Regions from separate parts of the Brevibacillus sp. FW306-2-1A-C05A genome, predicted to be linked through region 1. Evidence: riboswitches for the same ligand, from Rfam matches in the RefSeq annotation. Region 1 holds a riboswitch; each other region holds the start of a gene.
The links. Region 1 has a riboswitch for S-adenosylmethionine ahead of AC3WJN_RS01870 (homoserine dehydrogenase). Riboswitches for the same ligand answer to the same signal wherever they lie in the genome.

Region 1 (3,362 bases):
ACTTCAGCCGGAAGCCGCTCATGAAAAAACGGGCGCATCCCTGTTCTTTTGGCTGAAACCTCTCCAAGCCTTATTCGTAAACCATAGCAAGACCGCTTTTACGAGCAAAAGGAGGGAGAGCATGACAGGAGCCATCATTACCGTAGCAGCCATTGGCGTTTTTCTGCTCTCGGGCTATTTCATGACCAAATGGGAAAAAGCCGTCTTCCCGGGAAACCAGCAAAACGGCTCCGCCCCTGATCCCCCCAAGCATTCGGACAAAAACGGCAGGCAGTAGGACGCCATCCATCTGGCATTCGTCCTTGCTGCCTGCCCGTTTTTTCTTTTGCGCCGCTTTTTCGGGTTATGCCGTTTCCAGCAGCGGGAAGCAGCGGACGGACAGGCCAAAATCGCTTTTCAGCACTTCCTCGTGCTCTTCGCGAATCCCTGTTACGATCAACCCCGCGCGCAATACTCCGCCCAGATCGAATTGGACTTTCAGCTTCGTCACCGTCACGCCCGCCTCGCGCAAGAAATGCAGGACGCGATCAGGCGTCGCAGCGAGACACGAGCCTTCGAGATAACACAGCACGCGCTCGTCCTGCCATTGACCCGGCTGCGCTTCGGCCGTTTTTTCCTTCCAGGCCGGATGCGGGGTAAACGGCTGCGTCAACAAATAAGCCAAATCCTCGACAACGGCGCTTGCCGTCGGCAGCTCGCCTGCGCCTCTGCCCGTAAACAGCAGATCGCCTACGATGTTTCCGGAAAGCTGAACAGCGTTGAAAGCATCCTGAATTTGCGCCAGCGGATGAGCGACAGGCAGCATGGTCGGCTGAACCGAGAGCCGGATTCCTTGCTCTGTTTTGTGCGCCTGGGCAATCAGCTTGATCCGGTAGCCCAGCTCGTTTGCGATACGGATGTGACCAGGAGACAAATCGGCAATCCCTTTGCGCACGACATTTGCAAGCGGCAGCGATTCTCCGTACACAAGCTGCGCGAGAATGTACAGTTTGTACATCGCGTCGAATCCTTCCACGTCAGAGCGCGGATCGGCTTCCGCATACCCCAGCTCCTGCGCTTGCTTCAACACTTCCTGATAGGGGAGCTGCTCCGCTTCCATTTTCGTCAGGATGAAGTTCGTCGTACCGTTGAGAATGCCGCGCACTCCTTGAATATCGTTCGTGCGCAAAAACTGTCGCAGCACGCTCAAAATCGGGATGCCGCCTGCCACGCTCGCCTCATAGGCCAGATGGACCTGATGCCGGTTTGCCAGATCGACCAACTCTGTGCCGCGTTTGGCAAGCAGCTCCTTGTTCGCCGTCACCACGTGGCAGCCTTTTTCGATCAAGGCACGGACGTAGTCATACGTCGGCTCGACGCCCCCCATCACCTCGACGACAATGTCCACATCGCTTTTCAACACGTCCTCAAAATCCGTGGTCAAAAGCGCGGGATCTACCTGAACGGCCCGTTCTTTTTCCGAATCGCGGACCAATGCTTTGACAATTTCGATTCGCTTGCCCAATCTCGCAGCCAGCTTCTCCTGCTGCGAACGAATCGTCTTGATGACGCCGCCCCCTACTGTTCCCAATCCAAGCAGCCCTACCTTGACTACACCTGCGCTCATTTCTACCACCTCATAGCAATATTTTCGTAAAAAGAAAAAACCTTCCCGCTAAGAAGAAGGTTTTGGCATCAACGAAATCCTTCTCCTTATCTCCCAGGACGCTTCCGCCCTGCAGGAATTGGCACCTTGTCACAAGCTGTGTGACGGTTGCCGGGCTTCATCGGGCCAGTCCCTCCGCCTCTCTGGATAAAGAAAACTATGAATTTTTGCTCTTTCTCGTCGAGAAAGCGGCCAAGCGAAAAGATTATTGGAAAAGAAAGCCTTTGTTGAGCGGAAACATCAAAAAACCTTCTTCGCTAAGAAGAAGGTTCGTCATAACTGCTACGATGTACCCGCTTCTTATCTTTCGGAACGAAAACGCCCCGCAGGAATTGGCACCTTGTCGCACTACGCAACGGTTGCCGGGCTTCATCGGGCCAGACCCTCCACCTCTCTGGATAAGAACTTTGTTTGCTGTTGAGCCTATTCTAAGAAATTCCAAAGCATTCGTCAACAAAATTCTTTTTCGTTTTTAACCAGGCTAGATGCGGTCAGAAACGGTTCAGATACGGCCAAAAACGGGACAACCGTTCCGAATGTACGGTCGCCTTCACCTGGCAAAAACGCTTTCGACTTCCTCCGTACTGCAGCAAACGCAACGGACCAGCCCTTCCTCGCTTTCCCCCGACAGCTCTCGTTCTTCGACATAACCGCACCATTGACAGATGAAAAGCTGAACCATGCTGCTCCCTCCTTTGAGTTGCTCACGGTCAATCAGCGCCGATTTCCTCTCCCCAAAACAAAAAACGCATTTTCTACTGATCGAAAAAAGATCCGATCGTTAGAAAATGCGCAGGCAAGCAATAGACATCCTTGTCCGTTTGCCAGTATGGCGAGTCCTCTAACACCTCCCTATCTCCCGTAGGTCCATCAGTGTTGTTGAAACAGGCAGGTCTCCTGACTTCGGGATCATCGTCTGGCGCTGCCTTCCCTGTCCAGCGGCTGGACAAGTGGCCTGTGTGCGCGAAACTCCCCTCTTACAGTGGCGGGACCGTGTCGGATTTGCACCGAGCTTCCCTATTATCCTTAGCAGCGAATCGCCGCAAGGAACCTGTTCCCCCGTATGCAATTTTGCAAATCGTTACTACCATTCTATTCTACTTTTCCTGAAAATGGTAGAATAAACAAGCGAAAGGGACGAATCAAATCAACGCGGTTCGCTTTTGCATACCGTCTACAGTGAATACCTTTCCCGCAATATGCGACAGTGATGGGCCTCATGCCCGGCAATGACATAGGCCAAAGTGCGTGCGGACAGTTTGTTGCCGTTGGCCGTCCCTGTTCGCGTCCACGCCTCCTCTGCCACTCCCCGCAACAGAGCGCGCGTCGACTGCCGAACAGCCTGATATTCTTCGAGCAAATCGGCCAGGTCGCGTTTCTGAAAAAAAGCTTGCGCAACATACGCATTTTCGTCAAATCCGACGAGCGGTGTCTGATCTCCCCGGGCAATTCGCAGCAAGCGGTAGCTCATAATCCGCTCCGTATCGATCAGATGCCCCAACACTTCTTTTACGGTCCATTTGCCCGGCGCGTAGCGATACTCCGCTTGCGCCTCGGTAAGCCCGGCATACATCTCGACGGTCTGCGCCAGTTGCTTCGCCAGTACGGCTGTCAACTCGCCTTCTGGCACTTGCTCGACATAGTAGGCAAAATACTCCCCGTATTCCTCGCGATTTGGTCGACTTGGCATGCTTTTCGCCTCCTTTGATTTTGGGAA
Region 2 (3,362 bases), on a different contig from region 1:
TGGAGCAGTCTCCGTTTTGCCTCCGCACGCTGCCAAAGAAAATGCCAATACGGTAGAAAGTACAGATACGACTAGCTTTTTCATAAATGATTTCCCCCTACTTTTTTTGATCTTTGTACTTGCAAACTTCTATGGGAAAGACCTTACTTGCGGCTGAAACGCAATACCAGGCGATCACCCAGCGACTGTAAGATCTGCACCAACACGAGCAAAATGACGACAGTGACAATCATGACATCGGTCTGGAAGCGCTGATAACCGTAACGGATAGCCAAGTCGCCCAGACCGCCGCCGCCGATTACCCCGGACATGGCCGTGTAGGACACGAGCGCAACGGTCGTAATCGTAATTCCGGCCACCAGTCCCGGACGAGACTCTGGCAGCAGGACGTTCCAGATGATTTGCCAATTGGACGCCCCCATCGACTGGGCGGCCTCAATGACTCCGCGATCTACCTCGCGCAGAGAGGTTTCCACCAGCCGCGCAAAAAACGGGGCGGCCCCGATCACGAGCGGCGGAATCGCTCCGAGTACGCCGAGCGAAGTGCCGACGATCAGTTTCGTGACCGGAATCAGCAAGATCATCAGAATGATGAACGGCACGGAACGCAATACGTTGACGATGAATGAAGCAACCGAGTAAAACGCCTTGTTTTGCAGCAACTGTCCACGTGAAGTAAGGAATAAAATGATTCCCAGCGGCAAGCCGATCAGGATCGTAAACAACGTGGAGAAACCCAGCATCGTCAGTGTGTCTAGTGTACCCTCAGCGATCTCCGACCAATCCACATTTTCCATTGTCCAGTCCATCTATATCACCTCTACTTCCAAGCCACGCTGACGCAACGTCTCGATGGTTTTTTCGTTTTGACGGACATCGCCTTCCAGTTCGACGACCAGTTGGCCGTACGGCGTATCCTTCATGCGGGAAATCGTTCCCTGCAAAATGCTGAATACTGTGCCTGTCTCCTGCATCGTCTGGAACAAAATCGGCTGGTACGTCTTTTCTCCCAGGAAGGTGACGCGCGCAATCGTGCGGTTCCCCGCTGCTTTTTCGTGCGCGACAGCTTCGCGCAGCTCGGTGGAATCTGCCACCTGCTCGACAAATTCCTGCGTAGTCGGATGCTGCGGCTTGAGGAACACGTCCAGCACCTCACCCGACTCGACGATTTTTCCGCCGTCGATCACGCCTACGCGGTCGCAAATGGAGCGGATGACGTGCATCTCGTGCGTAATCAGCACGATGGTCAATCCCAGCTTGCGGTTGATGTCCAAAAGCAGCGCCAAAATCGAGTTGGTCGTCTGCGGATCGAGCGCCGAGGTCGCTTCGTCACACAGCAGCACTTTCGGATCGTTTGCCAGCGCCCGTGCGATGCCGACGCGCTGCTTCTGGCCGCCGGACAACTGGGACGGGTATTTGTCCCGGTGCGCTTCCAGCCCTACCAGCTTGAGCAGATCGTCCACTTTTTTCTGAATCTCCGCCTTCGGACGCTTGGCCAGCTTGAGCGGAAACGCGACATTTTCCCCGACGGTGGACGAGGACAGCAGGTTGAAGTGCTGGAAAATCATCCCGATCTCGCGGCGCTTTTCCTGCAGCTTGACATCGTCGAGCTTGGTCAGGTCGACCCCATCGACGATGACTTGTCCCGACGTAGGGCGCTCCAGCAGGTTGATGCAGCGGATCAAGGTACTTTTCCCCGCCCCGGAATGGCCGATAATCCCGTAAATTTCCCCTTTATCTATAGAAAGATCAATCCCGAGCAACGCCGGAATCGTCTTGCCCTGCACTTGATAGCTTTTATGCAAATTTTTCAATTGAATCAACGCATCCACCTCCCAGCAAAATCCTTGTGAAAAACGTAAAAACCCCTTTTTCATAAACGAAAAAGGGGCTGCAACGCATGTATACGTTCGCATCCACCCTTCTCATCTATCAAGATCCAACCAATCTTGTAGGAATTGGCACCGCGACGTCCATTTCAAAAAATGAACCGGTTGCCGGGCTTCATCGGGCCTGTCCCTCCGCCTCTCTTGATAAGAAAGATTTCCACGTATATTATGTTCGTTTTTCATATTTTCATGATACAAACCGGATTATATCCTTTTTGAAAATATCCCGTCAATAGCAATCACAGGAAAAACTTTTTTAATCCATTACTCCGTTGCGAATGATGGTGGCATTGACGTGAAAATGAAACGTCGCTTTCTCAAGGATTCTCGCCTTCAAGCGTATGCGAATATCGAACACCGGCGGCGATACTTGCTCCAGCTTGATTCGGGCGTTGCTGGAAATCGTGTCAAAAGCAAGGTGCACCATATCCTTGGGATTGCCGCGGTTCTTGTCGGTCTTCCCGAAAATTTGCGCCGGGACGGACGTGTCGTAGCTGCCAATCCGGAATTTCCCGTGCACGAGCTTGATGAGAAACGCTTCCTTGGGCGATAGCCTTCGAGCAGGCGCTGAATCGCCTCCTGGGTGTGATAGACCCGATTGCTCCCGGCTCCCCCGAGCTGCCGCTCCACTTCCCCTATGCTTGCCTCAGCCAGACAAATTTCTCTCAGCTTCGGGATGAGCTCGCTGTAAACGACTTGGCATCCGCCATGCTGGTCAAAAAATACAGCCGCATGCGGCCGTCCGGCTCGTCGATATGTTCCGTTCGCAAGTCCCCTGTATGGGAAAACCATTTACGCGCAATCTCCTGGTCCATTCCCCTCACCCCCATACATAGCAAATCATGGTTAGTCTGCCCGAAAACACAAAAAAACAGCACGCTCAATTTGGCGTGCTGTTTTCGTTGCTATCGGTCGTGCTATTCGTTTGCGAAACCGCTTCTTCTGCTGGCGGTTCCAGCTTTTCCTTGATAAAAGACTGGATCTGGTCGACATCCGGAATGAGCACCGCGCCTGCCCGATGGGATTCGCGGAACATCCCCATTGGCGGCAATTGGTAGTTGCCTGGCTCCGCGGTGTTTAATTTCAGCCCAAGCGCAGACAGCCTCAGCATATCCATGGAACTGATATTCGTCTGGATATACGGCGTCACTTCTTTCAGGATGGACGGCAATTGAATCAAGGTCGTGCCGCTCTTCATCTGGCTCACCACAGCCGTCAGCAGCTTGCGCTGACGCTCTGTGCGCGTGTAGTCCGATGTGGCGTCATGGCGAAAACGAACGTATTGCAGAGCCTTGTTGCCATCCAGTTGCTGCAGTCCCTTTTTCAAATTGATGTCGTAGATGCCTTTATCGGTCGGGTCGTGATAGTACATATTTTTTTCCACATCAATCTCGACACCACCGACAGAGTCAATCAAAGCCTTGAAGCCTTCAAAGTCGGTGATGACGTAGCGGTCCACCGGAAGCCCTGTAA
Region 3 (3,362 bases), on a different contig from region 1:
TCAAGCGCTTGTTATTGGGTAATTTCGCGATTCCAGCGATCAATCCACGCCTTGGAATGCTCGTTGACGAACTTCATGTCCAGCTTGCGCAGCTTGTTCACTGTCTCTTCGCCGTAAGTCACGCCTTTTGCTTCATCGGCTGTCAGCTCCACAGACGTGTTTACAGGAGAGTCTACTTTTGCTTTCGCTGTTTTCTCCTGAACTTCCTTGCTCAACTGATAGTTGATGAAGTCCTCGGCCAGTTGCTTGTTTTTGCTGCCTTTGACGATGTTGACGGTGTTCATTACGGCGTAGCCACCGCTTGCCGGAGCGACGAATACCGCTTCTGGCACGGCTGCCTGGATGTCTTTGAAGTACATTTCCATGATCGGACCCACTGCGATTTCTTCCTGGCTGAACATGTTCACGTACTCGGAAGTTTTGTCGTAATACTTCACAACGCCTTTATTCGCTTCTTTCATTTTTGCAAACGCCTGGTCTTCGTTAAACTCTGCGCTACCTGCTACCATCGAAGCGCTGTCGAGAATCATCGGGCCTGTGGTGGACGTGATGTTCGGCAGTGTCAGCTTGCCTGCCAACTCAGGGCTCCACAGGTCTTTCCAATCTTTGATCTCGGTTGTGACCAGCTTCGGATTGTAGGCAATCCCGAATTGTCCGATCGTGTAGGCTGGACCGTAGTCCTCGCCCAGCGGCGCTTTGGCGATATCGTAAATCTGGTTCAGGTTCGGAATGCGACTGCGGTCGATTTTTTCAAATACGCCGCTGTCGATTCCTTGCTGCGCATAGTAGTCGGAGAGATAGATCAGATCGACGTCGGAACTGCCTTGGCGGATTTTGTTCAGACGCTCGGCGTTGTTTCCGATTTCGAGCACGATTTTCACGTTGTGCTCTTTTTCAAATGGTTCGTAGATTTCTTTGCGGAAAAAGTCTTCAGAAAAGCCCCATGTAGAGATTACCAGCTTTTGCGGCTCGCCTTTGGCAGCTTCGCCTGCTGCTCCCTCCTGCGGTTTGTCGCTGCTGCCGCAGCCTGCAAGCACCAGAGACAGCATGGAAGCAGAAAGTATTCCTGTCAGCATTTTTTTCATCGTAATGTTCCTCCCGTTCGGCTTATAAATGACGAATGATTCCATCTCATAGAATGAAGTGTTTTCTCGTTTTTATACTGCGTGTCGTGAAACCCCCTACTGTTTCCCTCGTTCGGTGATTTTATTCATCAACCACCCCCTTTGCCAAGCGTTGAGAAGCTGAAAAAGAAAAAAGAAAAGCACCCTTGAATAGAACGATACATTCTAAACAAGAGCACTTTTCTTCGTAAACAAAGAGAAGCGACACCCGTTTCACACCATTTTCACGGTCTTCCCTTGAGATAAATCAAAAGGGAAAATCCGAACGAATGGGGCAAGTATTTAATTTTCCGAGCCGCTCACAATCACATTCGTAATCGCCCACTGCGTAGGCGCGTCATAGTCTCTTAGCACAGCTTCCAGCTTCAGACCCATCTCTTCTTCCAGCCGTTCTTTCAGTTTCCTCTTATAAAGAAGAGACATGCGAAAATCGACTTCGAGCTTCAGGGCCGGGGCTTCGCCTTCAAGCGCGGCAGAGCGCGGTGAACGGCGATGCTTGGCGTGGAAGGTAATCAACTGATTCTCAATGGTCACTCTCAGCAAAGTCGTTCCAAATCCGAACAACTCTTTCGCTATCTCATTATAAATGGCAGACAGCTTTTTTCTCGTTTCATTCGTGTCTGTTAAACTCATGACATCACCCGCGAGAGCTGTTATCGGATTCGTTGCTCCCATTATACATATGATTTCTGGCTAGAGCAAGCAAACATTCGTATTTAGATCATTTTTACATTTTTCAGTCAAAAATTCGTTCGGAAAAACAATTGACAGGTCGAAATCGGCAAGCTATAATCCAACTAACCTAATATGAATTGTAGGCAATTTGCTTTGACCGAATTTCATAAGCCACTTCTCTTATAAAGAGAGGTCGAGGGACTGGCCCTATGACACCTCGGCAACCTATCCCACCGATATGGTGCCAAATCCAGCGGAAATCAATTCCGACAGATAAGAGAGGCATTGACCACTGTGAATGTTGCATGCGCAGTTACAAGCCTCTTCTTAGCGGAAGAGGCTTTTTGTTTTCCCGGTTACTATTTTCAAGATATACAAACACCAAAGAAAAGGGGAATTTTCATGAAAAAGACAGGCTTATTTCTCACTTCGCTTCTGCTAGCTGCTTCTCTCGTTACGGCGTGCGGCGGCAAACAGGAAGCGGCTCCCGCAAACGGTGGAGCTGCTGCTGAACAGCAAACCAAAATCAAGGTCGGCGTGACAGGCGGCCCTCACGAAGAAATTTTCAACAAAGTAAAAGAAGTCGCCAAAGGCCAAGGAATCGACGTGGAGCTGGTTGTGTTCAACGACTATGTGCAACCGAACCAGGCTCTCGATAAAGGCAATCTCGATATGAACAGCTTCCAGACCATCCCGTTCCTGGCCAAGTTCAATCAGGACCACAAAACCAAAATCGTCGAGATCGGCAAAGGCGTAACCTTCCCGATGGGGCTCTACTCCACCAAGCATAAAAAAGTAGAGGACATCCCGGAAGGCGGCGTGGTCGGCATCCAAAACGACCCGACGAACCGCGCCCGCGCTCTGTTGCTCTACCAGGCTGCCGGACTTATCAAGCTCAAAGACGGCGTGAAAGACAACGCGACTCCGCTGGACATCGTGGAAAATCCGAAAAAACTGCAATTCAAGGAGCTGGAGGCAGCGTTTTTGGCTCGCTCGCTCGGCAACGTGGAAGTCGCTTCGATCAACACCAACTTCGCCATGGAAGCAGGCTATTCGCCGAAAAAAGACGCGATCTTCTCGGAAACGTCTGATTCTCCTTACGTCAACATCATCGCCGTCAGAGAAGCAGACAAAGACAACCCGACCTACAAAAAGCTCGTGGACATCTACCGCTCGGAAGAAGTGAAGAAGTTTATCGACGAACACTTTGAAGGAGCCGTGCTGCCGTCCTGGTAAAAACATGCCGGGAACAACCGACAACAAGGAGACACTCGTGATGATACAGCTAACTGATATTCATAAAACGTACAAGGTAGGAGCCAGGCAGGTCGAAGCCTTGAAGGGCGTATCTCTGAACGTGGAAAAAGGGCAAATCTACGGCGTGATCGGCTTTAGCGGAGCGGGGAAAAGTACCCTGCTCCGCACGATCAACCTGTTGGAAAAGCCGACGAGCGGCTCCGTAGTCGTCAACGGGCAAAATCTGCTTGAGCTGAAGGAAAAAGAGCTGCGCCAGGCGCGCAAAAAGATCGGCATTATTTTTCAGCACTTCAATCTGCTTTCCTC
Region 4 (3,362 bases), on a different contig from region 1:
GGCCGTGGCTGTTCAAGGTAGCATACCACGCCTTCGTGGACTGGCATCGCAAACAGAAGCGGCGGCCAGTCGATTACGTCGGGAGCGTGCCGGAACGACTGGATGCTTCCGCCGTCGATCCCGCTGACCAGCTCGTGAACCAGGAGTTGTGGGAGGCTGCATCCGCCTGTTTGGAGCGGCTGCCGGAAAAGCAGCGACAGGTGATTTTGCTGTCGGCGATGCAGTTTTCCTACGCGGAAATGGCGGAGGTGCTGGGAATCGAACTGGCGGATGTCAAGCGCTCCCTGTTTCGGGGACGGCAAAAGATGCGGCAACTGTGGAAGGAGGAAGGGCTATGACGAACCAAAACGGGGATGACCGCGAGCAAAAACTGCTTGCTTACCTGAGAGGGGATTTGACGGGCGAGGAAGCGAAACGGCTGGGCGAGGAACTGGCAGACGACGAAGAGTACGGGAAGCGGCTGGAACGGCTATTGCTCGGGGAAGAACAAGGGACAGACGGCAAGCAGGAGGCTGCGCCAGGGCTTTCGGAAGCAAGACAACGGGCGATCGTCCGCCGGGGAAAGTGGAAAAACAGGCTGACGACCTCCTTCTATGCCTTCGCGATTCCTTGCCTCGCGGGTGTGCTCTTGCTGTTCGTAAACGGCTGGGTGGGGACGCTGATGCATGACGATTTGTTCCGGGTGGCACGGGACATGGTCAATTTTACCCAGCCTGGCGTGAGCGTGGGCAGCAGCGGCTCGCAGGTGGGGCTGTTGTACGGCAGCATCGACATGGAGCTGCGAGAGCAGGTTGGCAAGGAGGCCAAAAGCGCTGGCCGCTTTCGGAGCACGAATGTGCTGTGGAACGTGAGCGCCAGACCGGAGTGGACAGGGGGCGTCAGGGAGCAAAAGCTGTTTTTCCGCTATCCGCTATCGGCCGGAGAACCGGAAGAAGACACGTCCTTTTTGCGCACGCCTGCCTGGACGACGCTGGAAAAGCTGCCGGAAGGAACGGTTTCCCAACTGGCGATCTCGTTTGACAGCTTCCTGACGTATGAGCAGTATGTCGAGCTGGTTTCCCGCCATGTCAGCAGCTACAACCAGGAGACGGTCTGGTTTGCCGTCGACACTGGCGTGGAGGTGAAACAAGTTGACGGGGAAGCCGGCAATCTGCTACTCGGCCCGGGGGAGGTCTGGGGCTTTGCCGAGCGGGAGCTGGATTACGGAACCGCGCCGATTCAGGTGAACGGAGAAGGCGAGCGGCGAATGGCCGCCTTCATGGGCGAGATGAAGTATTTGACCGAGCAAAAAAGCTTGGCGCGCGACATGGGCTACGCGCTGCTTTCGGGCGGCAATCCGCAACTCGAGGAGCGCTATCGCTATTTGCAGGAAAAAGGCGTGCGCATCTACGGCGCCGTCCTGACCGGGCCGACGAAGGAGCTGCTCAGGCTCAAGGAGGAAAAGTCGATTACCGCCGCGTTTGTCGGCAAAATCGACTGGTGGAACTGGGAGCGCCCCGCCGCCTCGGGGACGCAGAATAGCTGGTAGAAGGCGAGCCGTTTTTGCAAAAAAAGAGTGTTGACATCGTGGAACCGCAGGTTGTATGATTCAAACTAAATCAAAACCGCATACGTTTGGATACCTTATCCAGAGAAGGTGGAGGGACTGGCCCGATGATACCCGGCAACCGACACGACGCGATTTCAACGCGAGCAGCGATTGAAGCAAAAAGCGACGTGCACGGTGCTAATTCCTGCAGAAACAAAAGTGGTCTGGAAGATAAGGGGGACATGACACGTTATTTGTACGTGACGACAGCGACCTCTTTTCTTCGGAAAAGAGGTCTTTTTGTATGTCACAGCACGAACGCCGATTGCCGCATGACACCGTTTGACCGCAAGGCTGGGGGATATGACCAGTCCGCTACAGATAGAGAGAAACTACTTAACGAGGGGAGTAATCAATCATGGCATACCGCGCATTGACTGAACAGGAAGCAGTAGAGTACGTAAAAGGCTTGCCGGGTCTGTTTACAGAGGGGGCCGAGTTGACCAGCCGCGAAATCGGGGACGGGAACCTGAATCTGGTGTTCGATATTCAGGAGTCGGCTACCGGAAAAAAAGTGATCGTGAAGCAGGCGCTGCCGTTTGCGAGAGTCGTGGGCGAGTCGTGGCCGCTGACCATCGACCGCGCCCGGATCGAGAGCGAAGCGCTTCGCATCCAGCACAAATACGTACCGGACCTGGTGCCGGAAGTGTACCACTTCGATCAGGAGCTGGCCCTGACGGTGATGGAAAACGTAGGCGACCACATCATCATGCGCAAAGGCTTGATTGAGGGCAAGCGCTATCCGCTTTTTCCGAAGCAGATCGGCCGTTTTCTCGCGCACACCTTGTTCTACACATCGGATTTGGGCGCGCATCCGTACGACAAAAAAGCGCTCGTCGGAACATTCATAAATCCGGAATTGTGCAAAATCACAGAAGATCTCGTCTTTACCGATCCGTACGAAAATGCGCCGACCAACGACTTCAACCCGCTGATTCGCCGGGAAGTGGAAGCGATCTGGAACAACAAGCCGCTCAAGCTGGAGATCGCCAAGCTGAAATACGACTTCCTCACGCGCGCAGAAGCGCTGCTGCACGGCGACTTGCACACGGGCAGCATTTTCATCACCGAGACGAGCCTGAAAGCGATCGACCCGGAATTTGCCTACTACGGGCCAATCGGCTTTGACATCGGCGCGGTCATCGCCAACCTGCTGCTCAACTACGCAGGTCAACACGGATTGCAAGAAGACCCAGGAGAACGCGACTCGTACCGCGAATACTTACTGGAAACGGTGGAAGATGTCTGGAACGAATTCGTTTCCCAGTTCGTTCAGCTCTGGCACAAACAGGCAAAAGAGCGCAGCGCTCACGTCGAAGGTTTGTGGCAAAGCTACGTGAAGCGACTGATTCAGGACACGGCGGGCTATGCCGGCTGCAAAATTTTGCGCCGCGTGATCGGGCTTGCGGGAGTGGCTGATCTGAACACCATCGCAGACGATGAAAAACGGGCAGAAGCCGAGCGACTGGCGCTGGCGATCGGAGAAGCGCTGATTCTCGGCCGCAGCAACGTCGACGAATCGACAGACATCACGGACATCGTCCGCCAGGTAACCGCACGCTACTATCAGGAGGCAACGACAGTATGACAACCAGTACACAAACAACGCCAGTCAAGTGGGAAGACGACGCGCTCGTCTTGCTTGACCAGACGCGTTTGCCAGTAGAGACGATTTACTTGCGGCTGACGACCGCAGAAGAAGTATGGGGCTCCATTCGCCGCCTGGAAGTGCGCGGCGCGCCGGCAATCGGCATGGCCGCAGCATATGGATTGT

Region 2: it holds a riboswitch for S-adenosylmethionine, as region 1 does, so the genes downstream of both, AC3WJN_RS10420 (methionine ABC transporter ATP-binding protein) here and AC3WJN_RS01870 (homoserine dehydrogenase) in region 1, are expected to answer to the same signal.
Region 3: it holds a riboswitch for S-adenosylmethionine, as region 1 does, so the genes downstream of both, AC3WJN_RS03480 (MetQ/NlpA family ABC transporter substrate-binding protein) here and AC3WJN_RS01870 (homoserine dehydrogenase) in region 1, are expected to answer to the same signal.
Region 4: it holds a riboswitch for S-adenosylmethionine, as region 1 does, so the genes downstream of both, mtnK (S-methyl-5-thioribose kinase) here and AC3WJN_RS01870 (homoserine dehydrogenase) in region 1, are expected to answer to the same signal.

Annotation. Positions count from the first base shown of each region.
Region 1 covers NZ_JBYSWV010000001.1:352,711-356,072, forward strand. Annotated here, with positions in the region: gene AC3WJN_RS01865 (hypothetical protein) at 122-277, shown strand; gene AC3WJN_RS01870 (homoserine dehydrogenase) at 344-1,606, opposite strand; SAM riboswitch class I at 1,690-1,799, opposite strand; SAM riboswitch class I at 1,943-2,050, opposite strand; cobalamin riboswitch at 2,516-2,715, opposite strand; gene AC3WJN_RS01875 (DinB family protein) at 2,820-3,335, opposite strand.
Region 2 covers NZ_JBYSWV010000013.1:39,061-42,422, reverse strand. Annotated here, with positions in the region: gene AC3WJN_RS10430 (MetQ/NlpA family ABC transporter substrate-binding protein) at 1-84, opposite strand, end outside; gene AC3WJN_RS10425 (methionine ABC transporter permease) at 144-809, opposite strand; gene AC3WJN_RS10420 (methionine ABC transporter ATP-binding protein) at 810-1,823, opposite strand; SAM riboswitch class I at 1,923-2,040, opposite strand; gene AC3WJN_RS10415 (hypothetical protein) at 2,146-2,409, opposite strand; gene AC3WJN_RS10410 (hypothetical protein) at 2,555-2,704, opposite strand; gene AC3WJN_RS10405 (LCP family protein) at 2,770-3,362, opposite strand, start outside.
Region 3 covers NZ_JBYSWV010000002.1:117,606-120,967, reverse strand. Annotated here, with positions in the region: gene AC3WJN_RS03490 (ABC transporter substrate-binding protein) at 12-1,085, opposite strand; gene AC3WJN_RS03485 (hypothetical protein) at 1,407-1,757, opposite strand; SAM riboswitch class I at 1,977-2,079, shown strand; gene AC3WJN_RS03480 (MetQ/NlpA family ABC transporter substrate-binding protein) at 2,202-3,035, shown strand; gene AC3WJN_RS03475 (methionine ABC transporter ATP-binding protein) at 3,076-3,362, shown strand, end outside.
Region 4 covers NZ_JBYSWV010000023.1:29,804-33,165, reverse strand. Annotated here, with positions in the region: gene AC3WJN_RS14940 (sigma-70 family RNA polymerase sigma factor) at 1-338, shown strand, start outside; gene AC3WJN_RS14935 (anti-sigma factor) at 335-1,528, shown strand; SAM riboswitch class I at 1,621-1,766, shown strand; gene mtnK (S-methyl-5-thioribose kinase) at 1,947-3,176, shown strand; gene mtnA (S-methyl-5-thioribose-1-phosphate isomerase) at 3,173-3,362, shown strand, end outside.